Regions from separate parts of the Bradyrhizobium sp. RDM12 genome, predicted to be linked through region 1. Evidence: predicted binding sites of a transcription regulator. Region 1 holds the regulator's gene; each other region holds the start of a gene.
What was found. Region 1 encodes LexA, which represses DNA repair genes until DNA is damaged. Its sites were predicted from a motif close to TGTTCNNNNTGTGTTCNG; they were not measured.
Positions count from the first base shown of each region.

Region 2: ACTGJ9_RS31795 (putative DNA modification/repair radical SAM protein) is a predicted target of LexA. The motif match lies at 4,285-4,302, and genes of this name have one in related genera.
Region 3: ACTGJ9_RS33945 (DUF3072 domain-containing protein) is a predicted target of LexA. The motif match lies at 4,956-4,973, and genes of this name have one in related genera.

Region 1 is NZ_CM133064.1:4,863,496-4,867,958, forward strand. Features, by position in the region: partial or broken gene ACTGJ9_RS23760 (ComEC/Rec2 family competence protein) at 1-1,055, shown strand, start outside; gene ACTGJ9_RS23765 (hypothetical protein) at 1,066-1,497, opposite strand; gene ACTGJ9_RS23770 (hypothetical protein) at 1,686-1,928, opposite strand; gene lexA (transcriptional repressor LexA) at 2,106-2,807, opposite strand; gene ACTGJ9_RS23780 (molybdopterin molybdotransferase MoeA) at 2,984-4,195, opposite strand; gene ACTGJ9_RS23785 (hypothetical protein) at 4,330-4,463, shown strand, end outside.
Region 2 is NZ_CM133064.1:6,481,106-6,494,643, forward strand. Features, by position in the region: partial or broken gene ACTGJ9_RS31780 (error-prone DNA polymerase) at 1-1,840, opposite strand, end outside; gene ACTGJ9_RS31785 (Y-family DNA polymerase) at 1,837-3,426, opposite strand; gene ACTGJ9_RS31790 (ImuA family protein) at 3,326-4,096, opposite strand; gene ACTGJ9_RS31795 (putative DNA modification/repair radical SAM protein) at 4,382-5,617, shown strand; gene ACTGJ9_RS31800 (UdgX family uracil-DNA binding protein) at 5,617-7,059, shown strand; gene ACTGJ9_RS31805 (inorganic phosphate transporter) at 7,164-8,786, shown strand; gene ACTGJ9_RS31810 (M20 aminoacylase family protein) at 8,861-10,033, opposite strand; gene ACTGJ9_RS31815 (GMC family oxidoreductase) at 10,207-11,826, shown strand; gene ACTGJ9_RS31820 (alpha/beta fold hydrolase) at 11,839-12,723, shown strand; gene ACTGJ9_RS31825 (metallophosphoesterase family protein) at 12,903-13,538, shown strand, end outside.
Region 3 is NZ_CM133064.1:6,943,392-6,956,929, reverse strand. Features, by position in the region: gene cbbX (CbbX protein) at 1-928, shown strand, start outside; gene rpe (ribulose-phosphate 3-epimerase) at 925-1,605, shown strand; gene ACTGJ9_RS33965 (hypothetical protein) at 1,777-1,983, shown strand; partial or broken gene ACTGJ9_RS33960 (Do family serine endopeptidase) at 2,176-3,711, shown strand; gene ACTGJ9_RS33955 (hypothetical protein) at 3,993-4,355, shown strand; gene ACTGJ9_RS33950 (DUF6496 domain-containing protein) at 4,368-4,652, opposite strand; gene ACTGJ9_RS33945 (DUF3072 domain-containing protein) at 4,725-4,919, opposite strand; gene ACTGJ9_RS33940 (hypothetical protein) at 5,143-5,391, opposite strand; gene ACTGJ9_RS33935 (hypothetical protein) at 5,486-5,689, opposite strand; gene ACTGJ9_RS33930 (hypothetical protein) at 5,879-6,130, shown strand; partial or broken gene ACTGJ9_RS33925 (sensor histidine kinase) at 6,127-7,618, opposite strand; gene ACTGJ9_RS33920 (HAMP domain-containing protein) at 7,632-13,538, opposite strand, start outside.

The DNA.
Region 1 (4,463 bases):
GTCGTTTGCGGCAACGCTCGGGCTCGTCGCGCTGGTGCAGATCGGCATGCCGAACCTGTTTGCCTCGCCCGATCATTCGACCACCGCGCGCATCGCGCTGTGGGGCGGCCGCGAGATCGCGATGCTGTTCATGGCCTCGATGATCGCGGGGCTTGCGACCACGCCCTATGCCGCCTTCCATTTCCACCGCGTCACGCCCTACGGCGTGCTGGCCAATCTCGGCGCGATGCCGGTGGTGTCCGCGCTGGTGATGCCTGCGGTTGGGATTGCTCGCTGCGCCCTTCGGGCTCGACGGCGTGTTCTGGTGACTCATGGGGATCGGCATCGACTGGATGGTGGCGGTGTCGCGCTGGGTGGCGGCGCTGCCCGGAGCGATCGGCCACGTCGGCGCTTTCGGCACCGCGCCGCTGATCGCGGCGAGCGTCGGGCTGATCCTGATGGGCTTGCTGCGGACGCCCTTGCGCTGGTCGGGCGTACTCGTGCTCGTCGCGGCGATCGTCTGGGGGCTGTCGGTTCGGCAACCCGACATTCTCATCGCCGGTGACGGGCAGAGCGTCGCGGTGCGGGGCAGGGACGGGCAGTTGCATCTGATCCGGACGAGCAAGGACAGCTTTCTGCTCAAGGAGTGGCTCGCGGCCGATGCGGACTCCCGCGATGCCGGGAGCGCCTCGCTCAGTGACGGCGTGTCGTGCGACGACACCGGCTGCGTGACGCCACTCGCCGACGGGCGCATGATTGCGCTGGCGCTCCGCATCGACGCGCTGGCCGACGATTGCAGCCGCGCGGCACTGGTGGTGACGGCAAGGCCCGCGCCGCCGGATTGTGGTGCGATGGTGGTCGATCGGCCGCGTCTCGCGCGCCAAGGCGCGCTGGCGCTGACGCCGCGCGGCGACGGCTTTGCCATTCAGGCGGTGAAGGCGAGGGGCGCAAACCGCCCCTGGTCGCCGGCGGCGGCCGGCGATGGAGATTTCGAACAGTCCCTCATGCCACGGTCGGCAGCTCCGCGTTCCAAAGACGCAACGCCGGCCGACGCCGACCTGCAGGCCGAGGATTAAGATCGACCGCTTAGCCGATCGGCAGGCGCGGCGGCGTGGAGCGGCTGTCGGCGATCTGCGGCTTGTGCTCGCGCTCGCCGAGCGGCTGGGTTACCGGCAGTTGCAGCACGGTCGCACGCTGGCCTTCCACGAGCTGCGTTACCAGCACGTATTTGCCGTCGGGGAATTCGATCGCGTCGTGATGGCGGTCGGGAATGTGCGGATCGACCTTGCCGAACTTGCCGACACGCGAATTGATGGTGCGCGTCCAGATCCAGCGATTGTCGTAGCGGACGTTGTCGGCGAAGGCGAGCTCCGTTCCCGGCAGCAGGCAGACCGCGACGGACATGTCGGCTTCGGAGGCGAAGCCGCGCGTCGAGGTGCCGCGGAACGTTGTCGTGACGATGGTCTCACCGACTTCTGCGGGACGCGTCGCGACGGCATGCAGGCTATAGTCACACATCGGGTGCTCCTCAATCAGGATAGAGCACCGGCGCCTCTGTCTCTGAGGCACAGGCCCCTATCAGAGTGGAAGCTGATCATATGCTTGTTTGTTGGCAAATCTGCGGCTCGCATCGACAGAGCGCGATCACATTATCTTTTGCAAATGCACGAGGAACAAAGCCTGCTCCCGCGCATTCGGTGAGCGCGTCATCTCAGCGGCCTGCGGGCGCCGACCAGCCCGAATATTGCCAGGCCGGCTGCGTCGGCTGTGCGACGGGCGTTGCGGGCATCGCGGAATTGCTCGCTCGTTGCCTGTGGCGCTTTGCGCGCGTGATGCTGCGGCTGAGCAGCCAAGGCCTGCGACCCCATCAAGGCCTGCGAGCCTAAGGCCTGCGGCGCCGATGCTGCGATCAGCGTCATCGTGGCGGTGCCCAAAATGATCTTGCGCATGGTGGTCTCCTCGGTCGGTCAAAGCGCCTGCGAAGCGATGGGGCTTCGTTGCGGCGTGCCGAGGATGTAGCGCTGGAGAGGTAGCCGGATAATCTGTGCAAAACCAGAAAGACCATCCAGCCGGAGCGGACAATCGTCCGCTCCAATCGTTGCTGACGGTCGTCGATCGCGACCCGCTCAGTACTTCCGGTACAGCCCGATCAGCTTGCCCTGGATCTTGACCCGGTTGGGCGGCAGGATGCGGACTTCATAGGCCGCGTTCGCCGGTTCGAGTGCGATCGAAGCACCACGGCGGCGAAAGCGCTTCAACGTCGCTTCCTCATCGTCGATCAGGGCAACCACGATGTCGCCGGTATCGGCGCTCTCGTTGCGCTGAATCAGCGCCATGTCGCCGTCGAGAATGCCGGCCTCCACCATGGAGTCGCCGCGCACTTCCAGCGCGTAATGCTCCCCGGAGCCGAGCATGTCGGGCGGGACGCTGATGGTGTGGCTGCGGGTCTGCAACGCCTCGATCGGCGTACCGGCCGCGATCCGGCCCATCACGGGCACCGCGACGGGACGCTCGCCCTCGTCGGCCTGCGGACTCGACGTCGTGCGCACCTTGCCGAGATTGCCTTCAATGACGCTCGGCGTGAAACCGCGGCGGCTGCCGGCGGCGGCCTGGAGCTCGGGCAGCTTGATCACCTCGATGGCGCGGGCGCGGTTGGGCAGGCGGCGGATGAAGCCGCGCTCCTCGAGCGCAGTGATCAGGCGATGGATGCCCGATTTCGAGCGCAGATCGAGCGCGTCCTTCATCTCGTCGAAGGAGGGCGGCACGCCGCTTTCCTTCAGACGCTCGCTGATGAACCGCAGGAGCTCGTATTGTTTGCGCGTTAACATCTCGACCAAAATCCCCCGGTTGATGTCGTTCGATTCCGAGACGCTGAATTCAGCAATAAGCCGCTACATGCTCGAAACAAATCATGAACGGACACTATATGTTCGATACATGTTCCGCAACTGCTTAATTTACCGTGAACGCGACAAAGTTCGCAGAACGGTTGCGAACGATGCGCTCAAACGGGCAGCCGCAGCACCTCGCAAGGCGCTCCCGCTTCGGCCTTCGGTGCTAACGGTGCGCGCACGAGAAGTGCCTGTGCCGCAGCGAGATCTGCAAGCAGCGAGGAGTCCTGGTGGTTGACGGGAAGGGCGACGAGGGTGCCGTCATCACGCAGATCGAGGCGGGCGCGAAGATAATCCTCGCGCTGGTCATTGGCGCCGATGTCGCGGCCGAGCACGGCGCGTTCGCGACGGTGATGAATCACCGAACGGCCCGACAGCGCTCGAATCAGCGGCACCATGAACAGGAAGCCGCAAACGTAGGATGATGCAGGATTGCCAGGCAGGCCGATCACGTGCATCGCGCCGAGCTGCCCGTTCATCATCGGCTTGCCCGGCCGCATCGCGATCTTCCAGAACGCCATCGAGGTGCCTTCATCGCGGAGCGCCTGCTGCACCAGATCGTGGTCGCCGACCGAGGCACCGCCCGTCGTGACCAGGATGTCGGCGCCGGATTCGCGCGCGCGGCGGATGCCGGCGGAGGTGGCTGCAAGCGTGTCAGCGGCAATCCCGAGATCGATGGTGTCGGCTCCCTCGCTCCGGGCGAGCGCATGCAGGGCGTAGCCGTTGGAATAGACGATCTGGCCATGACCAGGCGTCGTGCCCGGCATCACCAGCTCGTCGCCGGTGGCAAGAATCGCGACCTTCGGACGCCGGCGAACGGCAAGCTGCGGGTGGTTCATGCCGGCGGCCAGCGCGAGGTCGCGCTCGGTCAGCCGCGCGCCCGCGCGCAGCAGCACGTCACCTTCGCGAAAATCGATGCCGGCTGGACGAATGTGCCGCCCGGCGACGGCGGCCTCCTTGATCGTGATGCGCTTGCCGTCGGCGACGGTGTCCTCCTGGATCACGATCGCATCGGCGCCGTCGGGGACGACGCCGCCGGTGAAGATCCGCACAGCTTCTCCAGCGCCAACAGTTCCTGCAAATGGACGGCCGGCTGCGACCTCGCCAATGACGTTGAGCTGCGCATCGACCCTGGCTGCATCCGCCGCTCGGACAGCATAGCCGTCCATCGCCGACATCGCCTGCGGCGGCTGCATGCGCCGCGCCGCGACGTCGTGCGCGAGCACGCGATGAAAGGCCGCATCGAGCGCGACCGTTTCCTCGGGCAGCGGCTCCGCGCCGTCGAGCACGGCGGCCAGCGCATCAGTAACCGGCATCAAGGCCACGGTGAACTCCCGCAACAAAAGCGAAGGAATTGGTCGGCAAGGTTCTAGCCGAGCCGAGGGCCGACGCAAAAAGGGCCTCCTCTAGCGAGAAACCGCACTTCCTTTCGGCGCCAGCTCGGCTTACCTTACCTTCCATGACGAAACTGCTCGAGAAGGCGCTTCAAGCCGTGCGACAGCTTCCTGCGGATAGTCAGGATGAGATCGCCCGCGCAATGCTGGCTTTGACCGGCAACGCTGGAGAGCCCGAGGAGATCGATCCCGCACATCT
Region 2 (13,538 bases), 1.6 Mb from region 1:
CGAGATCGTAGAACGTTCGAGGCTTCAGCCGTGGCAGCATGTTCATCTGCGCGCGGCTCTCAACCTGGAACACGCCGAGCGACTCTCCCCGCTGCAGCATTTGATAGACTTCGTCGTCATCCTCTCCTTTGATATCCGCAAGCTTGTAACGCTGCCCCTTGTGATCGGCTATAAGATCAAAACACTTGCGGATACACGTCAGCATGCCCAGCGCGAGCACGTCGACCTTCATCATGTTGAGCGCGTCGACGTCGTCCTTGTCCCATTCGATGAAAGTGCGGTCGTCCATCGCGGCGTTGCCGATCGGCACATAGGTGTCGAGCCGGTCTTGCGTGAGTACATAGCCGCCGACATGCTGGGAGAGATGACGCGGGAATTCGATCAGCTCGGTCGCAAGTTCGACCGCGAGGTTGACCATGGAATTTTGCGGATCGAGCCCGGCCTGCCTGACCTGCATATCGTTGAGGCCCTTGCCCCAGCTGCCCCAGACGGTGTCGGCGAGCGCGGCCGTGACGTCCTCGGTCAGCCCCAGCGCCTTGCCGACGTCGCGGATGGCGCTGCGTGGACGATAATGGATGACGGTGGCGATAATCGCGGCGCGGTGGCGGCCGTAGCGGCGATAGACATATTGCATCACCTCCTCGCGCCGCGAATGCTCGAAATCGACGTCAATATCCGGCGGCTCCAGCCGCTCCTTGGAGATGAAGCGCTCGAACAGCAGATCGATCTTGGTCGGATCGACCGAGGTGATGCCGAGCACGTAGCACACCGCCGAATTCGCCGCCGAGCCCCGCCCCTGGCACAGGATGTTCTGGCTGCGCGCGTAGTGCACGATGTCATGCACGGTGAGGAAGTAATGCGCGTATTTCAGCTCGGCGATCAACGCGAGCTCCTTCTTCAGGGTCGCGCGCAGCTTTGCGTCGATGTTGTCGATCCCGCCAAAGTATTTATCGACGCCCGCCCAGGTCAGATCCTCCAGATGTCCCTGCGCGGTCTTGCCCGGCGGCACCGGCTCGTCCGGATATTGATATTTGAGCTGGTCGAGCGAGAAGTCGATCTTGTCGGCAAAGCGCATGGTCTCCGCGATCGCCTCGGGGAAATCGCGAAACAGCCGCGCCATCTCGCGCGGCGTCTTCAAAAAGCGCTCGGCGTTGGCTTCCAGCTTGCGTCCGACCGCCTCGATCGTGGTCTTTTCCCGGATGCAGGTCAGCACGTCCTGAAGCGGCCGGCGGCCGGGATCGTGATAGAGCACCTCGTTGGTCGCGAGCAGCGGCACCCTTGCTTTGGCTGCGAGATCGTCGAGCCGCGCCAGACGACGACGGTCATCGCCGCGATAGACCAGGCTCGCGGCCAGCCACACGCCTTCGGCGCGGCTGGCTTGGAGCTTTGAAATCACATCCAGCGCTTTCGCATCATCAAACCGATGCGGCAGCGTCAAGATCAGGAGCTGACCTTCAGAAAATTCCAGAAGATCGACGAAGCTGAGACGGCATTCGCCCTTCTCGATCCGCGTGATGTCGTCGCCGCGCTTGCCTCGGGTGAGGAGCTGGCACAGCCGGCCATAGGCGGCGCGGTCGCGCGGATAGACAAGGATGTCGGGCGTGCCGTCGATGAAGACGATGCGCGCGCCGATCAGGAGCTTTGGCTTGTGCAGCACCGTGTCATTGTCGAGCTCCTTGTAAGCACGTACCACGCCGGCCAGCGTGTTGTGATCGGCAATGCCGATCACGGGAATGCCGAGCTTGCTGGCCTGATGCACATAGGCGCGCGGATCCGAGCCGCCGCGCAGGAAGGAGAAGTTTGTGGTGATGCCGATCTCGGCATAAGCTGATGTCTTCATGCGAAGAGACCGTGCACATACCAGCCGGGAGAAGCGGGCTTGCCGTCGGCATCGAACACCTCCCCCTCGTAAAGACCATCGCGAAAGATCCAGAAGCGCAGACCCTCGGCATCCTCGATGCGGAAATAATCCCGCGTCAGCTGCTTGCCGTCCTGCCGCCACCATTCCATGGCGATGCGCTCGGGTCCTTCCACCCGCACGACCGCATGTTTTGCGCGCCGCCAGGTGAATTGATGCGGCGGGCCATCAGGCACGGTCGCGAACGGCACTGTGACCGGCTCCGGCTTGTCGAACAGCCGCAGGGGACGCAGCGGCGGCTCGCTCTCGACGCGCGCCGGCCATTCGGCCTGCATGGCGGCGGCGAGATGATGCTGCGCGGGCGCGGCCAGCACCGCCTGCTCGGGGATATGGGTATCCTCAGGCAGATGCACGACGACGCGTTTTCCGCCGATACGCGCGGCGATGCGGTCGATCAGCGCGGCGAGCTCGTCATTGTCATGGACATGAGCGTCGAGATCGCGCTGCGCCTGCACTACGATCTCGGTGCGGCTCGCCGACAGCCGCACCATGTCGAAGCCGAAGCCGGGATCGAGGGGATCGGCAAGCGCATCGAGCCGCTCGCGGAACAGCCGGTCGATGACAGCACTTCGCGTCACGGGACGTCCGGTCTCGACCGTGATCGCGCGCACCACACCGTCGGTGCGGAAGAATACAGCCTCCAGGCGTCGCGCGCCCTTGCCCTGCTTCTCCATGGAGGCGATCAATGTGTCGGCCAGCCGCGACAGTGTCATCGCGATCATGGCGTCGGTCGCGATCGGCTCGGCAAAGCGTTTTTCCACGATGTAGTCGGGCAGCGGTTTTCGCGGGCTGATCGGCGCATCGCCCTGCCCCAACGCATGCGCGAGCAGCGTGGAGAACCGCGCGCCGAACCGCGCCGTGATTTCGCTCGGGGTGCGCGAGGCGACATCGCCGATCGTCTTCAGCCCGGCCCGGCGCAAGCCGGTGGTGATGGTCTCGTCCGCACCGAGCGCGGACACCGGAAACCGGTCGATCGCCGCCGCCTCCGCGCCATCGGCAACAATAACGCCAGGCGTCTGCCGCGTCAGCGTGCGCGCGCAGACCGAGGTGCTGGCGATCGCGGCGCCGACGGCAAAGCCCTGGCGCGCCAGCGCACGAACCAGCGTCTGCAACAATGCAGCCTCGCCACCGAACAGATGCGCGCAGCCGGTGATGTCGAGGAACAGCCCGTGCGGCGGATCGAGCGCCACCAGCGGCGTGAAGCGGTCGCACCAGTCGGCGATGTCGCTCAGCGTCTTCGCATCGGCCACGACATCGGCGTCGAACACTTTCAGGTCCGGACACATCGCGCGGGCATTCGCCAGCGGCTGGCCGATGTGCAGACCGAGCCGCTCGGCGGCCTCGTCCAGCGCATGGATCACCAGCGCATTGTTGTCCTTGATGACGACGATGCTGGGCTCAGGATTATTACCCAGCCCGCTGCTGAAGAAACGCTGAATCCGGTCGATGGGCAGGCGCGGCAGCCACAGGCTGAGAATACGCCGACGGTTCACTGAACTGGCACTCATCACACTTCCATTCCATGATCCACCGGCCACACGGGCCATGACGATTGCGCAACAGCTCGACATCGAAGCGCGGCGCGCCCCAGACACTCCATACTGATCCCGGCGGCGAATGCGCCGCGCGCAGCATCCATCGCGTTTCCGCAGTCGAGGGCAGCGGCTGTGCCGCCATTCGCAGCAAGAGGCCGGTGACGCCGGAGGATTGCGCGGCCAGCGTCAGCTTGCGGCTTGCGACGAGATCGAACTGCCTGGTCTCGCCCCAGAGTTCGAGCACGACGGCGCCGAGCGCATCGCAGGCGAGCGCATCGGCAGAGGTGCGCAGCGCGCTCTCCACGTCAGCCGCGCGCACCATCACCACGCGGCGCGGATCGAGGCCGAGCTCGGCGAGCCCGCTCATCGACAGCGCGCCGGTTTCAAGTTCCGAGAAATCCTGCCGCACCCATAGCAGCGGCCGGCGCACCGTGACGCGGCCCGCAAGCCCGATGACAAAGCCCGTCGCGGCCGCGCCCTGACGCCCCTCGCAAAACACCTCGTGGATCGCCGCGCGTGCGAGCCCGCCCTTCAGCGCGCGGTCGACCTCGCCGTGGCCGAGCGCGACGCGATCGTGATGATGCACGACCTCCGCCGTCTCGATCCGTTCGATCTGGCTGCGCAAGGTCGCAAGCGCGCTCATGCGTGCGGTGGCGCATGATCCGCCAAAGTGTGAGCGGTTTGGCGACGAGATCATGCGCCCTCTTAAAAAGTGGAGCGCGATCGGACGCAAAACCGGCGACCACTTTTGCTGATCGCGCTCCGCATGCTCGCCGCTCCTCAAAGATTGATGCCGTGGCGTTCAAAAGAAGAACCAGCGGCTGGCTCATTTGTTCATGTTATGTTCTAATATAAAGCTAACGGCACACGAAGAGTCAATCGAATTGCAATCGATCAGATTCATGAGCTGAATCAAAGGGATTCCGGAATGGACGTACAACGCAAGCTGGAGATCCTGGCGGATGCAGCCAAGTACGACGCCTCCTGTGCTTCCAGCGGCACCGAGAAGCGGGATTCCAGCGACGGCAAGGGCATGGGCTCGACCGCGCCGGGCATGGGCATCTGTCATTCCTACGCGCCGGATGGCCGCTGCATCTCGCTGCTCAAGGTGCTGCTCACCAACGCCTGCAATTACGACTGTCTCTATTGCGTCAACCGCGCCTCCTCCAACGTGCCGCGCGCCCGCTTCACCATCGACGAGGTGGTCAAGCTGACGCTGGATTTCTACCGGCGCAATTACATCGAAGGACTGTTTCTCTCCTCCGGCATCATCCGCAGCCCCGACTACACGATGGAGCAGGTGGTCCGCGTCGCCCGAAAGCTGCGCGAAGAGCATCACTTCCGCGGCTACATCCATCTCAAGACCATTCCGGAGGCCGATGACGCGCTGATCGCGGAGGCCGGCAAATATGCCGATCGTCTCTCCATCAATATCGAGATGCCTGAGGAGACCAGCCTGCAGCAATTCGCGCCCGAGAAGGACGTGCGTGCGATCCGCCGCACCATGGGCCAGCTGCGGCTGAAACTGGACGAAGCCGAGGACAACCGCAGCACCAAGTCGAAGGCCAAGCCGCAGCGCTTTGCACCGGCAGGACAAAGCACGCAGATGATCGTCGGCGCAGATGGCGCGAACGATCACACCATCCTCCACACCAGCGCCAATCTCTACGGCTCCTACCGGCTGCGGCGCGTCTATTACTCCGCCTTCAGCCCGATCCCCGATGCCAGTCGCGCGTTGCCTCTGGTACAGCCGCCCTTGCTGCGCGAGCACCGGCTCTACCAGGCCGACTGGCTGATTCGCTTCTACGGTTTTGACGTCGGCGAGATCGTCGATGATAGCGCGATGCTGTCGCTCGACATCGATCCCAAGCTCGCCTGGGCGCTGCGCCATCGCGACCGTTTTCCACTCGACATCAACCGCGCCAGCCGCGAGGAGCTGTTGCGCGTGCCGGGCTTCGGCACCAAAGCGGTCGAGCGCATCATCGCCACGCGGCGCACCACCACGATCCGTCTCTCCGATCTCGCGCGGCTGCACGTGGCCCGCAACAAGGTGCTGCCGTTCATCGTGCTCAGCGATTACCGCCCCACGCCGGACCGCCTCGACGAGGCGCGGCTGATCGAACGGTTCAAGCCGAAAGCAACGCAATTGGGGTTTGGTTTCTGATGCAATACATCACCCTCGACACCGAAACCGATTTCGAAAACTGGCGCAAAGCCGCCCGCACGCTCGTGCTTCATCGTGTGAAGCCCACCGATGTCACCTGGGCCGTGCAAGGCGGCGAAGCCGAGTTGTTCGCACCGTCCGCGCCGTCTCCGATCCTCGAGGTGAACGACGGCACATTCAATGTGTCGGCAAAATTCGTCGACCTCGCCCAGGCCGCCATCCTGCATCGCGATCCCCAGCGCTTTGCGATCCTCTATCGCCTGCTCTGGCGGTTGCGGGACAATCACGATCTCATCGAGGTCGCGACCGATCCCGACATCGCGTTAGCTACGGCGATGGCAAGAGCGGTCCATCGCGACGAGCACAAGATGCACGCTTTCGTGCGCTTCCGCGAGATCGGCCGTGAGCGTGCCGCGCATTACGTCGCCTGGTTCGAGCCGGAGCATCACATCGTCGAGCTCGCCGCGCCGTTTTTCGCCAAACGCTTTGCCGATATGCCGTGGTCGATCCTGACGCCCGATCTCTGCTCCCATTGGGACGGCCACGCGCTGTCGTTCACGCCGGGCGTGAGCAAGAGCGAGGCGCCAAGCGAAGACCGGCTGGAAGAAACCTGGCGGCGCTACTACGCCAGCATTTTCAATCCGGCACGGTTGAAGGTGAAGGCGATGCAGACCGAGATGCCGAAGAAATACTGGAGGAACCTGCCCGAGGCCTCGATCATTAAGCCTCTGATCGAGGACGCCGAACGCATGACCCGCGCCATGATCGCAAATGCCGCAACCGATCCGCACAAGCCCCAGAAGCGGCCGGAGGCTCCGATGACACGTAAACCCGCCGCCAACAATCTCGACGCGCTGCGAGAAGAGGCCGCGCATTGCCGCGCCTGCCCGCTCTACAAGGACGCGACGCAGACCGTGTTCGGAGAAGGACCGAAGAACGCCACCATCATGCTGGTCGGCGAGCAGCCCGGCGACAAGGAAGACCTCGCCGGCCATCCCTTCGTCGGGCCGGCCGGACAGATGCTCGACCGTGCGCTGGCGGAAGCCGGCGTCGATCGCAAGAAAGTCTATGTCACCAATGCCGTGAAGCACTTCAAATTCGTGCCGCGTGGAAAGATCCGCCTGCACCAGAAGCCGGCGACGCCGGAGATCAAGGCGTGCCGGCAATGGTATGAGCGGGAAGTTTCGGCAATCCAGCCCGATCTCATCGTGGCAATGGGCGCCACCGCCGCGCAAAGCGTGTTCGGCAAGATCACGCCGATCGGCAAGAACCGCGGCCGGCTCATAGACCTCGCCGACGGACGCAAGGCTCTGGTCACGGTGCATCCGTCCTATCTGCTGCGGCTACCCGATCCGAAAGCGAAGGTGCTGGAATATCAGCGCTTTGTCGAAGACCTCACGATCGCTGCCCGCCTGCAGAAGAAGTCCGCGCACGCCGCCTGAGACGGCGGCCACACACAGCCACCGAGCGTGGATAAGTTCCGCCATTTCAACTGCCTGTCACATGCCGCGCGCAAAATCGGGGCCTTGGGACAGGAGAATTTCCAATGAGTGACGTTGCTTTACCCGGCTCCATCGAGCCGGCCTTGCGTAAGGGGCCAGACCTTGAAGGCGGATTCCATCCGCTGACCGGCATCATTTATATGGGGGTCATCGCTGCGGCGCTGCTGTTCGTTGCCTACAGCATCTGGATCGACGTCGATGCGACCGGCACGCAGGTCAAGAGCATCGCTCCCTTCCTCATGCTCTTCGTCGCGCTTTTGATCGCGCTCGGTTTCGAGTTCGTGAACGGCTTCCACGACACCGCCAATGCGGTCGCGACCGTCATCTACACGCGCTCCCTGCCCGCCAACATCGCTGTGGTGTGGTCCGGCATGTTCAACCTGTTCGGTGTGCTACTGTCCTCGGGCGCAGTCGCGTTCGGCATCGTCTCGCTGCTGCCGGTCGAGCTGATCCTTCAGGTCGGCTCCAGCGCCGGCTTCGCGATGGTGTTCGCGCTGTTGATCTCCGCCATCATCTGGAACGTCGGCACCTGGTATTTCGGCCTGCCGGCCTCGAGCTCGCACACGCTGATCGGCTCGATCATGGGCGTCGGCATCATGAACGCAGTTCTGCATGGCCGCAGCGGCACCTCGGGTGTCGACTGGTCGCAGGCCACCAATATCGGCAAGGCGTTGCTGCTGTCGCCGCTGTTCGGCTTCGCGCTCGCCGCGATACTGCTGTACATCCTCCGCAGCGTGCTGCTGCGCGTCACGCCCGCTCTGTTCGGCGAGCCGAAGGGCGACCAGCCGCCGCCGTGGAGGATCCGTGGCATCCTGATCCTGACCTGTACGCTGGTGAGCTTCTTCCACGGCTCGAACGACGGCCAGAAAGGCATGGGCCTCATCATGCTGATCCTGATCGGCACCGTGCCCACGGCCTATGCGCTCAATCGCGCGCTGCCGGCGACCGAGATCGAACATTTCGTCACGAACTCGGAGGCGGCGAGCAAGATCATCGAGGGCAAGGCTGCAGGTTACAACGTGCTCGGCAATCCGCGGCCTGCGGTGACCAGCTACGTCGCCACGCGCGAAGTCAACGGCGGCACGTTCCCGTCGCTTGCCGTGCTCGTGCGCGATATCGCCAGGCAGGTGACGACCTACGGCTCGCTGGCGAAAGTGCCGGCGGACCTCGTCGGCAACACCCGCAACGACATGTACCTCGTCTCTGAAGCGCTGCGCTTCCTGATGAAGGACAAGGAAGCCGAGCTCAGCTCCGGCGACGTCGCCGTGCTCAACGCCTATAAGGGCTCGCTCGACAGCGCCACGAAGTTCATCCCCGGCTGGGTGAAGATCGCGGTCGCCATCGCGCTTGGGCTGGGCACCATGGTCGGCTGGAAGCGCATCGTCGTGACGGTCGGCGAGAAGATCGGCAAGACGCATCTGACCTACGCGCAAGGCGCGTGCGCCGAGATTACGGCGGCCGCCACCATCGCCGCCGCCGACATCTACGGCCTGCCGGTCTCGACCACGCACGTTCTGTCGTCAGGCATCGCCGGCACCATGGCCGCCAACGGCTCCGGCCTGCAATGGGCCACGATCCGCAACATCGCCATGGCCTGGGTGCTGACCCTGCCGGCCGCGATGATCATCTCCGGCTCGTTGTACTACTTCTTCTCTCACGTCTTCTGAGAGATCGCCGCTTACCAACGTCAAAGGGCCCGTGCAATGCACGGGCCCTTTTTCATTTCTTCCTGCGTCTTAGCTTACGACGCTGCCAACTGCTCCTCGACCAGCTTGACCCAGTACGACGTACCGAACACGATCGCCTCGTCGTTGAAATTGTAGGCGGGGTGATGCAGGCCGGCGCTGTCACCATTGCCGCAGAAGATGAACGCGCCGGGACGCGCTTCCAGCATATACGCAAAGTCCTCACCGCCCATCATCGGCGACATATCGAGCACGTTGGCATCGCCCGCGACCTGCTTGGCGATCCGCGACGCCACTTCGGTCTCCGCGGCATGGTTGTTCACCACGGGATAGTTGCGCTTGTAGTTCAGATTGATCTTCGCGCCGGTGATCTGCGCCACGCCCGCCACGACTTCACGCACGCGCTTCTCGACCAGCTTGCGCACCTCCGGCGTCAGCGTGCGGATGGTGCCCCGCAGAGTCGCGGTTTGCGGGATGACGTTGCGGGCGTTGCCGGCGTGGAATTCGCAGATCGAGATCACGGCCGATTCCAGCGGATCGACGCTGCGCGCGACGATCGACTGCAACGCGGCGATCAGCTGTGCACCGACCAGAACGGAATCGACGCATTTGTGCGGACGCGCGGCGTGGCCGCCGAGGCCCTCGATCATGAGGTCGACCTCGTCGGTTGCCGCCATGATCGGGCCGGGCCGGATCGCGAACGAGCCGACCGGAATGCCGGGGCCGTTGTGCATGCCGTAGACCTGCTCGATGCCGAAGCGCTCCATCATGCCGTCCCTGACCATGGCCGCGCCGCCGGCGCCGCCTTCCTCGGCCGGCTGGAAGATCACGACGGCATTGCCGGCGAAATTGCGGGTCTCGGCAAGGTAGCGCGCGGCGCCGAGCAGCATCGCGGTGTGGCCGTCATGGCCGCAGGCGTGCATCTTGCCCGGAATCTTGGAGGCGTAAGGCAGGTTGGTCTGCTCATCGACGGGCAGCGCGTCCATGTCGGCCCGCATACCGATCGCCTTGAGCCCCTCGCCGGCCGATTTGTTGCCCTTGATGACGCCCACCACGCCGGTCTGGCCGATGCCGGTCACGACCTCGTCGCAACCGAACTCGCGCAGGCGATCCGCAACGAATGCTGCGGTGCGGTGGACATCATACAGCAGCTCGGGGTGCTGGTGGATGTCCCGTCGCCAAGCCTGGATATCGGGTTGAAGGTCAGCGACGCGGTTCACGATGGGCATGGAGGGTCTCGAGCTCTGTTGAAAATGCAGGCCTGTCTACCATGCAAGCGCCAGTCCGCCCAACCGTTAGGGATCGGGGTCTAGCCCTGCCCGCCCGGCATCGCCGGACTTGTCCCCATCGTCTTCGTCTGCCTATTAGGACGGAACGTAGGGACCATACGGGTGGAAGCAGAATGCCAAGGCGGCTCGAAGGTGAGTTTGACTACATTGTCGTGGGCGCCGGCACGGCCGGCTGCATTGTTGCCAACAGGCTATCGGCCCAACCTAAGAACCGCGTTCTCATTCTCGAGGCCGGCGGCGACGACAACTGGATCTGGTTCCACATTCCGGTCGGCTATCTCTTCGCGATCGGCAATCCGCGCTCGGACTGGATGTTCAAGACCGAGGCAGAACCAGGCCTGAACGGCCGCGCACTCGCCTATCCCCGGGGCAAGGTGATCGGCGGCTCCTCGGCAATCAACGCCATGATCTCAATGCGCGGACAGGCCGCCGATTACGATCACTGGCGCCAGCTCGGCATGACCGGCTGGGGCTATGACGACGTGCTGCCGCTGTTCAGGCGGCTGGAGGATCATTTCCTGGGCGAAAGCGAGCATCACGGCACCGGCGGCGGCTGGCGGATCGAGGCGCCGCGGCTGTCCTGGGACGTTCTCGACGCCGTCGGTGATGCCGCCGAGGAAATGGGCATCAAGCGCATCCCGGATTTCAACACCGGCGACAACGAAGGCACGAGCTATTTCCACGTCAACCAGAAGCGCGGCCGGCGCTGGTCGTCGGCGCGCGGCTTCCTCAAGCCGGCGCTGAACCGGCCGAACCTGCGGCTCGAGAAACATGTGCTGGTCGACCATTTGATCATCGAGCAGGGCCGCGCCGTCGGCGTGCGCTTCATCCAGAACGGCGAGATCATCGAGGCGCGCGCAAAGCGCGAGGTGATTCTCTCGGCAGGCTCGATCGGCTCGGTGCAGGTGCTGCATCGCTCCGGTATCGGGCCCGCAGACTGGTTGTCGCCGCTCGGCATCGACATCGTGATGGACAAGCCCGGCGTGGGGCGCAATCTGCAGGATCATCTCCAGCAGCGTGCGATCTACAAGGTCGAGGGCGTGCGGACACTGAACGAGACCTACTACAATCTGCTCCGCCGCGGTCTGATGGGCCTCGACTATGCCTTCCGCCGCCGCGGTCCGCTGACCATGGCGCCGTCGCAACTCGGCATCTTCACGCGTTCCGATGCGACACGCGCGCGCGCCAACATCCAGTTCCACGTGCAGCCGCTGTCGCTCGACAAGTTCGGCGATCCCCTGCATCGCTTCCCGGCGATCACGGTGAGCGCCTGCAATCTCCAGCCGACCTCGCGCGGCACCGTGCGCCTGCGCTCGGCGACGCCGGACGAGAAGCCGATCATTGCGCCGAATTATCTGTCGACCGACGACGACCGCCAGGTCGCCGCCGACGCCATCCGCACCACACGCCGCCTGATGCAGCAGAAGGCGCTGGCAAAATATCGCCCGAGCGAATACCTGCCCGGTCCCAGCGTCGGCGACGACGATGCTTCGCTCGCAAAGGCCGCCGGCGATATCGGCACCACCATCTTCCATCCCGTCGGCACGGCGAAAATGGGCGCGGTGAGCGATCCCATGGCCGTGGTCGACGAGCGCCTGCGGTTCTATGGCCTCAGCGGTCTTCGCGTCGTCGACGCCTCGATCATGCCGACGATCACCTCGGGCAACACCAACACGCCGACTGCGATGATCGCCGAGAAGGGCGCTGCGATGATTCTGGAGGATGCGAAGTAGCATCCAATCACCATGATCAGTCAGCGCTTTTCCATCGGTCCCACCGGCTCGGAGATCGCCATGTTGCAATGGGGCGAGAGCGGCAATCCGCCTGCCCTGCTCGTGCACGGCACCGGCTTCGTCGCCGACGTCTGGGACGAGGTCGCGCGCGATCTTGCATCGACCCACACCGTCTACGGGCTCGATCGCCGCGGCCATGGCGCAAGCCATAAGCCCCGCACCTATCATTTTGCGGACTATGCCGACGATATCTGCCGGGTGATCGACGTGCTGGGCTTGCGCGACGTCTACGGCATCGGTCACAGCGCGGGCGCAACCGACCTGTTACTGGCAGCAAGGATGAGGCCGGGATGTTTCACACGCCTGTTCGTGATGGAGCCGACCGTGATGAACCCGCATGCGGCACGCGATCCATCCGTGGGGCTGAGCGAACAATCGCTGTCCCGTGTGCAGGGCGCGCTGCGCCGGCAGGCGGAGTTCGACAGTCACGATGCCGTCTTCAGGCGCTACCGTGCCGCGCCTGCCTTTGCGGATTGGACCGAAGCGTCGCTCTGGGCCTATGTGCGGCACGGTTTTGCGCCGCTCGACAACGGCAGGGTGCGGCTTTGCTGCACGCCCGAGATCGAGTCGGCGATGCTGCGTCCGATCTACGAGGCGATGGAGCAGGTTTACGTCGGCGACGCGCGCGGCAATCCGTTCGCCTGGTTTGGCGAAATCGCGTGCCCCGTGACGGTGACGACTGCCGAAACGTCGGGGCCGATCTATAAAGAGATGGCCTCACGCGCCATGGCGCTCATCCCGCACGCCCGTGCCCTCGCCTTCAGAGGCGCCGGCCATTGCGTGGCGCAGGAAGCGCCCGCCCTCGTGCTGCGGGCCGTCCGGGAATTTTCGGCGTAGATCCCCGTTCATGTCTGTTGTCCCGGACGCAGCGCCACAAGTTGCGCGCTGCCGGGCTGCGGGCTCAAACGGCGAGCGTGACCCCACCTCACGAAAACGTCATCAGCCCCCGCGAATAAACCCAATCCTCCCCCGATCACCTCCCAGACGGCCCAATCCCGGGCCAAAGGAGACGAGCGATGAGCGGACACGATCACGGCGAAGACGGCGTCAGCCGCCGCAAGGTGCTGGAATGCATGACATGGGCCGGCACCGGTGTGCTCTGGACCATTACGGGCGGCGTGCCGCGCTCGCTCGGCATCATCGATTCAGCTGAAGCCGCAACCGCCGCCGCGCCCGGCATGACTTTCCTCCAGATCAGCGACAGCCATGTCGGCTTCGACAAGCCGGCCAACCCCAATGCGCTGGGCACGCTGGAGGAAGCCGTCAACAAGATCAATGCGATGCCGGTCAAGCCGTCATTCATGATCCACACCGGCGACATCACCCATCTGTCGAAAGCCTCCGAGTTCGACAACGCCGATCGCATCATCTCGCAGTCCAAGCTGGACGTGCACTACGTGCCCGGCGAGCACGACTTCCTCGACGAAGAGGTGAAGTTCTATCGCGAGCGCTACGGCCGCGGCACCAAAGGTGCGGGCTGGTACTCGTTCGACGCCGGCGGCGTGCACTTCGTCGGCCTCGTCAACGTCGTCGACCTCAAGGGCGGCGGCCTCGGCAATCTCGGCGCCGAGCAACTCGCCTGGCTCGAGGATGATCTTCGCGGCAAGTCGAAATCCACGCCCGTCGTTTTGTTCGCGCATATTCCGCTCTGG
Region 3 (13,538 bases), 2.1 Mb from region 1:
TGACGTTCCCCATGCAACGGCCGCCGAAGGCGGTGAAACCAATTTCGATCTCCGCAAGGAGGCCGAAGCGGCCGGAATCACCGAGACGCTGCAACAGCTCGAGCAGGAGCTGATCGGCCTGAAGCCGGTCAAGAACCGCGTGCGCCAGATCGCCTCGCTGCTGCTGATCGAGCGCATCCGCCAGCGTGCCGGCCTCGCATCAGCGCCGCCGACGCTGCACATGTCGTTCACCGGCAATCCCGGCACCGGCAAGACCACAGTGGCGTTGCGCATGGCAAAGATCCTGCACGGGCTCGGCTTCGTGCGGCGCGGGCAGGTGATCTCGGTGACGCGCGACGATCTTGTCGGGCAATATATCGGCCACACCGCCCCGAAGACGAAGGAGATCCTGAAGAAGGCGATGGGCGGCGTGCTCTTCATCGACGAGGCCTATTACCTGCACCGGCCCGACAACGAACGCGACTACGGCCAGGAAGCGATCGAGATCCTGCTCCAGGTGATGGAGAACCAGCGCGAAGACCTCGTGGTGATCCTCGCCGGCTATGGCGAGCGCATGACCAGCTTCTTCGCCTCCAATCCCGGCTTCCGCTCGCGTATTGCTCACCACATCGACTTCCCGGATTATGCGGAAGCCGAGCTGCTGGTCATCGCCGAGCTGATGCTGAAGGAGCGCGGCTACCGCCTCTCGGCGGCTGCGCGCGAAGCCTTCGAGAGCTACATCGCGTTGCGCCGAACCCAGCCGTTCTTCTCCAACGCCCGCTCGATCCGCAACGCGGTCGATCGCATTCGTCTGCGGCAGGCTGATCGCCTGGTGTCGGATCTCGATCGCATGCTCGACGTTGCCGCTCTCGAGACCATCGATCCGATCGACGTCCTGGCGAGCCGTGTCTTCAGCGGCGGTGCCGATGTGCGGAGTGCAAAGACATGACCAGGGAGATCATGATCGCTCCCTCGATCCTAGCGGCGGATTTCGCGCGCCTCGGCGAGGAGATCGCAGCGATCGATGCGGCCGGCGCCGACTGGATCCATTGCGACGTGATGGACGGGCACTTCGTGCCGAATATCAGCTTTGGCGCAGATGTCATCAGGGCGATCCGGCCGGTAACGAAGAAGGTCTTTGATGTGCATCTGATGATCGCGCCTGTCGATCCCTATCTGGAGGCGTTCGCGAAGGCGGAGGCCGATGTCATCACCGTCCATGCCGAGGCGGGCCCGCATCTGGACCGTTCGCTCCAGGCGATCCGCGCACTCGGCAAGAAGGCCGGCGTCAGCCTGTGTCCGGCGACCCCCGAAAGCGCGATCGAATATGTGCTGGATCGTCTCGATCTCGTGCTGGTGATGACGGTCAACCCTGGCTTCGGTGGCCAGTCCTTCCTCGAATCCCAGCTCGAGAAGATCAGGCGCATTCGAAGCATGATCGGCGAGCGGCCGATCCGTCTCGAGGTCGATGGTGGCGTCACGCGGGACAATGCCGCCGCGGTTGCCGCGGCCGGCGCGGATACGCTCGTGGCGGGTTCCGCAGTGTTCCGCGGCGGGCGCAATGCCGATTATGGCGCCAACATCGCGGCCATTCGCGGTGCCGCGGAAGCGAAGAGATCGGGCTGATCATCCATCGCGGTTCCAGAGTCCCTCGACAGGAACCAATGTGCGGCTGCAGGCTTCCTGAAAGTTAACCCAGATTAAGCCGGCTGTGCGCGCAAGAACGTTTTGCATAGCCGCCATCGACCTGACGCAAATCAGGGTTAATAAGCCCGGGTGAATGCGAGGGAGGGTCTCATGGAGAACGTACGTCGCTACCGCGCGCTGGCGTCCCTCTGTCGCCAGCAGGCAGCCTATCGGCCGCTCCAGAATTGGCAGCTGCTCGGTCAGGCCGAGCATTTCGAATATCTCGCCGAGACTGCGTTGAAGGCGCATTTCGATGCGTGCAATGCGCAACGCGAAGATGAGGCCGTCGCGGCATGGGAGCATCCCGCCGCGGCCTAGAGCGCTATAACCGTAACTCCTCAGAAAACTGCTCGCGGGCTCGTTACGCAGGGGGACGTCCGTGTCGAGAATTTGGCTTGCGACGGACGGCCGCAGTTACTTTGCCTAGATTTAATCGCGTGGACGGGACGTCGTAAGGTGACGATGTCCATGTTGGGTGCAAGGCGACTTACCCAACATGGAGAATTCGACATGATTGATCGCGTCAATTCCGACACCGCCAAGGCCCGAAAAATTCTGAAGCCGCGCCGGCTTGCACTGCTCGGCACCGTGGCCGCGCTCGGCGTGGCCTTGCTGGCTGCTTCTCCCGCTTCGACGCATTTCGGCGTGAACTCTCATCTCGCCTGCGCACGCGGCTGACAGCGCCGCGACGCCGCCGGGCTTCGGCGATCTCGTCAGCAAGGTCAAGCCCGCCGTCATCTCGGTGCGGGTGAAGATCGACCAGGACAACGACAAGAGCGCGATGCTGCAACAGAACCGGATGGATTCGGACGGGGATTCTCCGTTCGACCAGTTCTCGCGGCAGTTCGGCTTCCCGGGCATGAACGGCATGCCGCGCCAACACCACCAGGTGATTACGGGCGAGGGCTCCGGCTTCTTCATCTCGGCCGACGGCTACGCCGTGACCAACAACCATGTCGTCGACCATGCAGAGTCGGTGCAGGTGACGACGGACGACGGCACGATCTACACCGCGAAGGTCGTCGGCACCGATCCGAAGACCGACCTCGCGCTGATCAAGGTCGACGGCAAGAAGGACTTCCCGTTCGTGAAATTCTCCGACCAGAAGCCGCGGATCGGCGACTGGGTGGTCGCGGTCGGCAATCCCTTCGGCCTCGGCGGCACCGTGACGGCCGGCATCGTTTCGGCCAGCGGCCGCGACATCGGCAACGGTCCCTATGACGATTTCATCCAGATCGATGCGCCCATCAACAAGGGCAATTCCGGCGGTCCGGCGTTCGACATGAACGGCAACGTGATCGGCGTGAACACCGCAATCTTCTCGCCCTCGGGCGGCTCGGTCGGTATCGGCTTCGATATTCCGTCCTCGACCGCGAAGCTCGTGATCGCGCAGCTCAAGGACAAGGGCGCGGTCACCCGCGGCTGGCTCGGCGTGCAGGTGCAGCCGGTGACGGCGGAGATTGCCGACAGTCTCGGCCTGAAGGCGGCGCGCGGCGCAATCGTCGACAACCCGCAGGAAGGCAGCCCGGCGGCGAAGGCCGGCATCGAGGCGGGCGATGTCATCACCGCGGTCAACGGCACCGCGATCAAGGATTCCGCGATCTCGCCCGCACCATCGCCACGCTGGCGCCGGGCACGTCCGTGAAGCTCGACATCCTCCACAAGGGCGACACCAAGACGGTGACGCTGGCGCTCGGTGAATTGCCGAACGAACGGCAGGCCCAAGGAAGCGGCAACACTGACGAGGGCAAGATGCAGCAGGCCCCCGGCACGCCGCGCCTCGGCCTCAGCCTGGCGCCGGCCGGCGACGTCCAGGGCGCAGGCCAGAAGGGCGTCGTGGTCACCGAGGTTGACCCGCAGGGTCCGGCTGCGCAGCGCGGCATCCAAACCGGCGACGTCATCCTCAATGTCGGCGGCAAGGCTGTCGCCAATGTCGGCGATGTCCGCTCCGAGTTGGCGCAGGCCAAATCGTCCGGAAAGAAGAGCGTGCTGCTGCAGGTGAAGACTGCAGAGGCGACCCGGTTCATCGCGGTGCCGCTCGCCTGATCGCGACTCTTGGCCTCGGCGGCAAATTCAAAAGGCGGCCTGCGGGCCGCCTTTTTCGCGCGCAGCTTTCGAGATACCCACAGGCCGCCGATAACATTCTCGTTAACGGCAGCAATGATGACGGTTTCGTCCGAAAAAGCCGCGTTCGCTCGTCAGACTTTGCCATCGCGTCGTGTGCCTTGGCGGCAATGAAGCCGCCGAGGCAAATTGCTGGAGTGGAACTTCGGACGTCCGGCCGCTTTGTGGAACCGGCCGGTGGTTCGCATTTGATCGGTGCCGACATGGATCGATTGAAGCTCTCGCTGAAGCTTGCGCTGCTCGCAGCGCCTCTTTTGCTGTCGACCGGAAGCGCCCTGGGGCGCGATGACGGCCGCTTCGCCGACTCGCCGTTAAAGCCGTGGTTCGACAGCCTGCGCAGCCATCTCGGTCCGTGCTGTTCGGACGCCGACGGCGTTGCCGTGGCGGATCCTGACTGGGACTCGCACAATGGGCACTACAGAGTCCGTCTTGACGGGGAATGGATCGAGGTCCCCGACGAAGCCGTGATCACCGAGCCGAACCGCGCCGGGCGCACCATGGTCTGGCCGGTCAAGACAGCGTTTGGCGTTTCGATCCGCTGCTTCATGCCCGGCACGATGATCTGACGCCGGTCAGCGTCACCGCTTGGCGGATTTGCGCTTCGAGCTCTTCTTCGTCGTCTTCTTCTTTTTCTTTGTCGTCTTTTTGGACGTCTTTCGCTTCGAAGCCTTCTTCGGGACCTTCTTGCCCTTCTTGCGCGCTTCCGAGAGGCCGATCGCGATCGCCTGCTTGCGGCTCTTCACGCGACCTCCGCGACCGCCCCGTCCGCTCTTCGCAGTCCCCTTCTTGTAGCGCCGCATCTCTCGTTCGACATCACTGCCGGCGCTGCGTGAGTAGCGGCGTTTTTTTGCCTTGCGTGCCATTCACTCTCTCCGTTGGCCTCGGAAGAGAAACAGGAGTGCTGACGCAACGTTCAAAGGCGCCGGCCGCGAGCCTCAGAACGAGTTCGCGAGTTCAATCTCCGCCTCCAGCACCTGAATGCGGCGCGCGGCTTCGGCAGAGGACAGACCGCGATCGTATTGCGCGGGCTGGTAGGCCTCTTCACTCAGCCGCTTCAGCCGCAGCCCCTGCGCCCGGGTCATCTGCTCCATGAGAAAAGCTTTGGCGTCGTATTTATGCTGAACCTGCATGTGCGCTCTCCATTCTGAATTCGTGGCTTGACTATATGTTCTCATTTTGTTCTAACAAGACGTGGACGGCAGAATCAATGAAATTCGACGTAAAATCAGCGCCTTGAGGCTTGATATAGCCGGTGTCGAGGCGTCGGTGCGTAATCTTCTCTTAGGAGCGGTCCCCCACGCAACGAAAAGCCCCGCGTCGTAGCGGGGCTTTTTTTATGCGATGAGCTTGCGCCTACTTGCTCATCCCGTTCTGAGGCTTGGTCATGCTCCCGCCGTGGTCGCTGCCAGGGCCGGCACCGCCTTGGCCGGAGGCGTCGGGGGCTGTCGTCTTCATGTTCGCGCCCGTCGTGGTCTGCGACGTGGGCGCAGCTTGCGAGGTCGAGGAGTGGTGCTTCTTGTGAGATTTCGCCTCCGCCGCAAACGGCGCGGCGGCGAGGCCGGTTGCCAACATCACGGCGAGGGCGAGCTTGGTCGTCTTCATGTGAGGGAACTCCCTGAGTTGAATTGACGCAGGCAGCCAACCGCTATTCGCCGCGGGAGTTCCGAGCAATACGTCGGATTGCGCTTCACGCGCTTCAAGATTCCTTGTCTTCGTTCAGGATGAACACGACTCCCGTCAGGGCGGCACCGATCGCAAACGTCGTCGCCATCGTGCCGACAAAGACGAAGGCTGCCGCACGGCCGCCGTGGTTCACCAATTCTGCGACCGCAGGATTGGCCAGAATAAGTGCGAGCGTGAACGCCAGACCGAGTGCAGCGCCCATCATCGCATGCGTCATCAGTTTGATGATGCCGGTGGGAGAGATCAGACTGGACGACCTATTTGGCGACCTATTTGGCGACTTTTTTGCGCGCATGGAACTGCCGATCGATCTGCCATGCAAACGCCGGCCACAATCGAGGGTTCCGTCCGGATGAAGGATTTGTCATCCCCCGCTTCATCGGGCGTTCATGCCGACCTTGCGAGGATGAACGGCATCAACACGGGAACATTCGATATGGGCAAGGTAGTCTTTCTCTATCGCTCGTTGGCCTATCGTAACGCGGCGGCCGACATGTTGCGCAAGGCACGCAAGCTGCCGCGCGGTGCGGAGCGCAGCGCCGCCCGCCGCTACGCGACGGCGTTGCGCGATCTCGCGCAAACGGAAGCCTGGCTCGAAGGGCGTATCGCCGATGAACCGCGGCCGATGTTGCGGTTGAAGGTCGCCGCGTCGCGCTAACCCGACGCGCGCTGAAGTTCGGGAGAGGTGCTGGCCTCAAACTTCTCCTGCACCGCCGACGTTGCCGCGCTCTTGCGCGTCAACGGCACATCGAGACGGCACAACAGCCCCTCTGGACGCCAATCGAACTGCGCCTGTCCGCCGAGCTGGGATTGACACTGGCCAGCAGGCTTCTTGTGCCGAAGCCACGCGACTTCGGCGTCCTGACCAGCGGCCCTCCGGTCTCGTCCCACGTCAGGGTGAGGAGATCGTTCTCGGCTTGCCAGCCGATCGCAAGCCGCCCCGACCGGGTCGAGAGCGCGCCATATTTGGCGGAGTTGGTGAAGAGCTCGTGCAGCGCGAGCGCCAGTGTCTGGGCTGTCGCCGGCAGCAGCTGCACCGCGGGACCCGCGAGCTTGATCTGTCCGCCGAGCGAATAGGGCGCAAGCTCTTCCTCGATGAGCTTCGAGAGCTCGGCGCCCTGCCAGCTCGATAGCGACAGGATGGTGTGCACGCGCGCGAGCGCATTGATGCGCCCTCCACCGCATTAACGTAAGCCTTGACCCCGTCGGCGCGGGTGAGGCGCACGATCGACTGTGCCAGCGCCAGTGCGTTCTTGGCGCGGTGATCGACTTCGCGCGCCAGCAGGTTCTGCCGCTCCTCGGCGCGCTTGCGTTCGGTGATATCGACGGTGACGCCGCTCACCCGTACGACGCGACCGGTTGGATCCACAGTTGCGGCCGCCGTGCCGACGCACCAGCGCACATCGCCATCGGGGCGCACGATACGGAACTCCGTCTCGTAGGCGCGCGTGCCTGTGTTGAATTCGGCGACGGCCTTGGGCAGCTGATCGACGTCGTCGGGATGGAGCAGTGCCTGAACGTTGGCCGGGTTGACCTCGAAATTCTCGTGGCTCACGCCAAAGATGCGATATTGCCCCTCGTCCCACATCCAGTCGCCGGTGACCCAGTCCCAGTCCCAGGATCCCATCTTGCCGGCGGCGATTGCCATGCTGCGTCGCTCTTCGCTCTCGCGCAATTTTGCGGTGGAGTTCTCGAGCTCGGCGGTGCGGGCGCGGACGCGATCCTCGAGATCCTGGTTCAGCCGCTCGAGCTCGCGCGTCTTGCGATAGAGTTCAGCAAACACCTTGACCTTGGCGCGCAGCACCTCCGGAACGACAGGCACCGGCACGTAGTCGACGGCGCCCATCTCGTAGCCGCGCAACCGGTCGATGTCGCTGACTTGAATGGCCGAGATGAAGATCATCGCGGTCTTCTGGAAGCGCGGATGCTCGCGGATCATTGCCGCGAGCTCGAAGCCGTCGAGCTCGGGCATGCACACGTCGACCAGGATCACCGCGATCTCGGTCTTGAGCAGCACCTCCAGCGCCTCGCGGCCCGACGAGGCGATCACGAGATTCTCGCCGAGTTCCTTCAGGATCACCTCATAGGCGAGCAGCTTGGCCGGCTGGTCGTCGACGAGGAGGATATTGACCTTTTCGTGGTCCATTCTCGGATCCAACTCAGCGGTGCAGCCACATGCGGATCGCAAGCAGCAATTGATCGGTGTTGACGGGTTTGGCGAGGTAGTCGGACGCGCCGGCCTCCAGGCATTTTTCGCGATCGCCCTTCATCGCCTTCGCCGTCAGTGCGATGATCGGGAGGCGCAGGAACGCCGGATTTTCCCGGATCACGCCGATGGTCTGATACCCGTCCATCTGCGGCATCATGATGTCCATCAGCACGATGGCGATTTCCGGGTTGGATTCGACCAGCGTCACCGCCTCGCGGCCAGTGGTTGCCGTCAGCACCTTCATGCCACGCCGTTCCAGTACGCTCGACAGCGCGAAGATGTTGCGGGCATCGTCGTCGACGAGCAGCGCGGTCTTGCCGATCAAATCCTCATCGGAACTGTTGAGCTTCTCCAGCATCCGCTGCTTCTCGACCGGCAGCTCCGTGATCACGCGATGCAGGAACAGCGCGGTCTCGTCGAGCAGGCGTTCGGGCGATTCCACGCCCTTGACCACGATGCTGCGCGCCATGGTGTGGAGCTCCGCATCTTCTTCCGCGGAGAGCTCCCGGCCGGTGAACACCACCACCGGAATGTTCGACAGCGTATCGTCGCGACGGATCTGATCCAGCACCTCGAAGCCGCTCATATCGGGCAGCCGGAGGTCGAGCACGACGCAGTCGCAGGGCGCCTCGCGCAGCGTCGAGAGCGCGCCGGCGCCGGTGTCGGTGGTCACGATCTCGATGTCGTCGTGATGCAGCAGCTCGCGAATCGACAGCTGCTCGGCCTCGTTGTCCTCGACGATCAGGAGCCGCTTGCGCCGCGGCCGCGCATATTCCTTGATCTGCGCCAGCGCGGCGGCGACCCCTTCAGTCGTCGTCGGCTTGTTGACGAAGGAGAAGGCGCCGCGGGCCAGCGCATGCTGGCGGTCCTCGTCGAGCGTGATGATCTGCACGGGGATGTGGCGCGTCAGCGGGTTGTGCTTGAGCTGACTCAGCACAGTCCAGCCGAGCATGTCGGGCAGGAACACATCGAGTGAGACGGCCCTCGGCTGATACTGTTTTGCGAGTTCGAGCGCCTCTGCGCCGCGTGCGGCAACCAGAACCTTGAAACCCTTGTCACGCGCGAGGTCGATCAGGATGCGCGCATAATGCGGGTCGTCCTCGACGATCAAAAGGATGCTGTCGCCAGGCTCGAGATTGAGGCGGTCGTCGGGCAGTTGCTCGATGACGCGTTGCTGCTCCGGTGCGGCGGCCTGGAGTGCCGGCGGCTGGTTGTATGGTTGCGGCGCTGGTGCTGCGCGCGGTGCCAGCGTCGGACCGGAATATTTCAGCGGCAGATACAGCGTGAAGGTCGAGCCCTTGCCCGGGGCGCTGCGCAGGTGGATTTCTCCGCCGAGCAGGCTCGCGAGTTCGCGGCTGATGGCGAGGCCGAGGCCGGTGCCGCCGTATTTGCGGCTGGTGCCGGCGTCCGCCTGCTGGAATGCCTCGAAAATCAGCTTCTGCTTCTCCAGGGGAATCCCGATACCGGTATCGGAGACCTCGAAGGCGATTACGGCTGGTGCGGAGTTCAGCACAGGATGATCCGTGCCCCAACCCCCGAGCGCGCCGGCGACCTTCAATCGCACTTCGCCCTCGCCGGTGAACTTGAAGGCGTTGGAGAGCAGGTTCTTCAGCACTTGTTGCAGGCGCTTGGAGTCGGTGACGATGCTGCGTGCGAGGTTCGGATCGACGTCGATCTTGAACGACAGATTGCGGTTCTCCGCCTCGTGCCGGAACGGTCGCCCGACCGTCTCGAGCAGGTTGGCGGTGAGGATTTCCTCGGCATCCACCGTCACTGTGCCGGACTCGATCTTGGAGAGATCGAGAATGTCGCTGATGAGGTTCAGGAGGTCGGTGCCGGCGCCATGGATGGTGCGGGCGAATTCGACCTGCTTGGCGGAGAGATTGCCGTCCGGGTTGTCGGTGAGCTGCTGTCCGAGAATCAGGATCGAGTTCAGCGGCGTGCGCAGCTCGTGGCTCATGTTGGCCAGGAATTCGGACTTGTACTTCGAGGTCAGCGCGAGCTCGGTCGCCTTTTCCTCGAGCGCGCGGCGGGCCTGCTCGATTTCCTGGTTCTTGCGCTCGACCTCCACGTTGCGTTCCGCGAGCTGCTGCGCCTTCTGCTCGAGTTGGTCGTTGGTCTGCTGCAATTCACGCTGTTGGGTCTGCAGCTCGCCGGCGAGCTGCTGCGACTGCTTCAGCAGCCCTTCGGTCTGCATCGTCGCTTCGATCGAGTTGAGCACGATGCCGATGGAGTCGGTGAGCTGCTCCAGGAACGTCATCTGCGAGGTCGTGAACGAGGTGAGCGAGGCGAGCTCGATCACCGCCTTGACCTGGCCCTCGAACAGCACCGGCAACACCACGAGGTTCTTCGGCGCGACACGGAGCAGCGCCGAATTGATCGGCACTACGTCGGCGGGAATGTCGGAGACCACGCGCGGGCGCCGGTCAATCGCACACTGGCCGATCAGTCCATCGCCGAACGGAAGCACGCGCTGATAAGGATAAACGCCGTCGCCGGCATAGGAGGCGAGCAGCAGGAGTTGCGGATTATCCTCGTTCTCGACCTGGTAGATCACGCCGGTATGCGCGTTGACCAGCGGCGACAGCTCCGTCAGCAACAGCCGGCCGACGGTCGTGAGATCGCGCTGGCCCTGCAGCATGTTGGTGAATTTGGCGAGGTTGGTCTTCAGCCAGTCCTGCTCTGTGTTCACGTCCGTCGTCAGACGGAGATTCGTGATCATCGTGTTGATGTTGTCTTTGAGTTCGGCCACTTCGCCGCGGGCATCGACCTGGATCGACCGGGTCAAATCGCCCTTGGTCACGGCGGTCGCCACTTCGGCGATCGCGCGCACCTGCGAGGTGAGGTTGGCCGCGAGCAGGTTGACGTTGCCGGTGAGGTCCTTCCAGGTGCCGGCCGCACCGGGCACGTCGGCCTGACCACCCAGCCGTCCCTCGACGCCGACCTCGCGCGCCACCGACGTCACCTGGTCGGCGAAGGTCGCGAGCGTCTCGGTCATGTTGTTGATGGTATCGGCAAGTGCTGCGACCTCGCCCTTCGATTTCACGGTGAGGTTCTGCTTGAGGTCGCCGTTGGCGACCGCGGTCACCACCTTGACGATGCCGCGGACCTGCTCGGTCAGGTTCGCCGCCATGAAGTTGACGGTGTCGGTCAGGTCCTTCCAGGTGCCGGCCACACCGGGCACCTGCGCCTGACCGCCGAGCTCGCCTTCGGTGCCGACTTCGCGCGCAACGCGAGTGACTTCGCCGGCAAACGCGTTGAGCTGGTCGACCATCGTATTGATGGTGTTCTTGAGCTCGAGGATTTCGCCTTTCACGTCCACGGTGATTTTGCGGGACAAATCGCCGCGCGCCACGGCGGTGGTGACTTCGGCGATGTTGCGGACCTGCGTGGTGAGGTTCGCGGCGAGCAGGTTGACGTTGTCGGTGAGGTCCTTCCAGGTGCCGCCGACGCCGGGCACGACGGCCTGACCACCGAGCCGGCCTTCGGTGCCGACCTCGCGCGCCACGCGCGTTACTTCGGCCGCGAAGGAACGGAGCTGCTCGACCATCGTGTTCAGGGTGTCCTTCAGCAGCAGGATTTCGCCGCGCACGTCCACCGTGATCTTCTTCGACAAATCGCCGCCGGCGATCGCGGTTGCGACCTCGGCGATGTTGCGGACCTGGGCCGTCAGGTTCGAGGCCATGAAGTTAACGTTGTCGGTGAGGTCCTTCCAGGTGCCGGCAACACCGGGCACTTCGGCCTGGCCGCCGAGCTTGCCTTCGGTGCCGACCTCGCGCGCGACGCGCGTCACTTCGCCGGCGAAACCGTTGAGCTGGTCCACCATGGTGTTGATGGTGTTTTTGAGCTCGAGGATTTCGCCTTTCACGTCCACGGTGATCTTGCGTGACAAGTCGCCGCGCGCCACTGCGGTGGTCACTTCGGCGATGTTGCGGACCTGGGCCGTGAGATTGCCCGCCATCGAGTTCACGGAGTCGGTCAAATCCTTCCAGGTGCCGGCGACGCCCGGCACGTTGGCCTGACCGCCGAGCCGTCCTTCGGTGCCGACTTCGCGCGCGACGCGCGTCACCTCACCCGCGAAGCGGTTGAGCTGGTCGACCATCGTGTTCAGCGTGTCCTTGAGCTGAAGGATCTCGCCACGGACGTCCACCGTAATCTTGCGTGACAGGTCGCCGCCGGCGATGGCGGTTGCGACCTCGGCGATGTTGCGGACCTGGGCCGTCAGGTTGCCCGCCATCGAGTTCACGTTGTCGGTGAGATCCTTCCAGGTGCCGGCGACGCCCGTCACCTGGGCCTGGCCACCAAGCTTGCCCTCGGTGCCGACCTCGCGCGCGACGCGGGTGACTTCGCCGGCGAAGGCGTTGAGCTGGTCGACCATGGTGTTGAGCGTTTCCTTCAGCTGAAGGATTTCGCCCGAGACGTTCACCGTGATCTTTTTGGACAGGTCGCCCTTGGCCACCGCGGTCGCGACCTCGGCGATATTGCGGACCTGACCGGTCAGGTTCGAGGCCATCGAGTTGACGCTGTCCGTCAAATCCTTCCAGGTGCCGGCGACGCCGCGCACCTGGGCCTGGCCGCCGAGCTTGCCTTCGGTGCCGACCTCGCGCGCGACACGGGTGACTTCGCCGGCGAAGGCATTGAGCTGGTCCACCATGGTGTTGATGGTGTCCTTCAGCTCAAGGATTTCGCCGCGGACGTCCACGGTAATTTTCTTGGACAAGTCGCCGCCGGCGACCGCCGTCGTCACCTCGGCGATGTTGCGAACCTGCGCGGTCAGGTTCGACGCCATCGAGTTGACGCTTTCCGTGAGGTCCTTCCAGGTGCCGGCGACGCCGAGCACGTTGGCCTGGCCGCCGAGCCGGCCTTCGGTGCCGACCTCGCGGGCGACGCGGGTGACTTCGCCGGCGAAGGCATTGAGCTGGTCCACCATGGTGTTGAGCGTTTCCTTCAGCTGAAGGATCTCGCCCGAGACGTTCACCGTAATCTTCTTCGACAAGTCGCCGCCTGCGATTGCAGTGGCGACGTCGGCGATGTTGCGGACCTGCGCCGTCAGGTTCGACGCCATGAAGTTGACGTTGTCGGTGAGATCCTTCCAGGTGCCGGCGACGCCGGGCACCTGCGCCTGGCCGCCGAGCTTGCCTTCGGTGCCGACTTCGCGCGCCACGCGCGTCACTTCGGAGGCGAACGAGTTCAGCTGGTCCACCATGGTGTTGATGGTGTCCTTCAGCTCCAGGATTTCGCCGCGCACGTCCACTGTGATCTTGCGGGACAAGTCGCCGCGCGCCACGGCGGTGGTTACGTTGGCGATGTTGCGGACCTGTGCGGTGAGGTTGCCGCACATCGCGTTCACGGAGTCAGTCAAATCCTTCCAGGTGCCGGCGACACCGGGAACGATGGCCTGGCCGCCGAGCTTGCCGTCGGTGCCGACCTCGCGCGCGACGCGCGTCACTTCGGAGGCGAAGGAGCGGAGCTGGTCCACCATCGTGTTGATGGCTTCCTTGAGCTGCAGGATCTCGCCGCGGACGTCGACGGTGATCTTCTTGGACAAGTCGCCGTTGGCCACCGCGATCGTCACCTCGGCGATGTTGCGAACCTGGTTGGTCAGGTTATTCGCCATCGAGTTGACGCTCTCGGTCAGGTCCTTCCAGACGCCGGTCACCTCAGGCACCTGGGCCTGGCCGCCGAGCTTGCCTTCGGTACCGACCTCGCGCGCGACGCGCGTCACCTCGGAGGTGAATACGCCGAGCTGCTTGATCATCGTGTTGACGATGGTCGCCGATTGCAGGAATTCGCCGCGCAGCGGGCGGCCCTCGACGTCGAGCTTGACCGTCTGCAGCAGGTCGCCCTGCGCCACGGC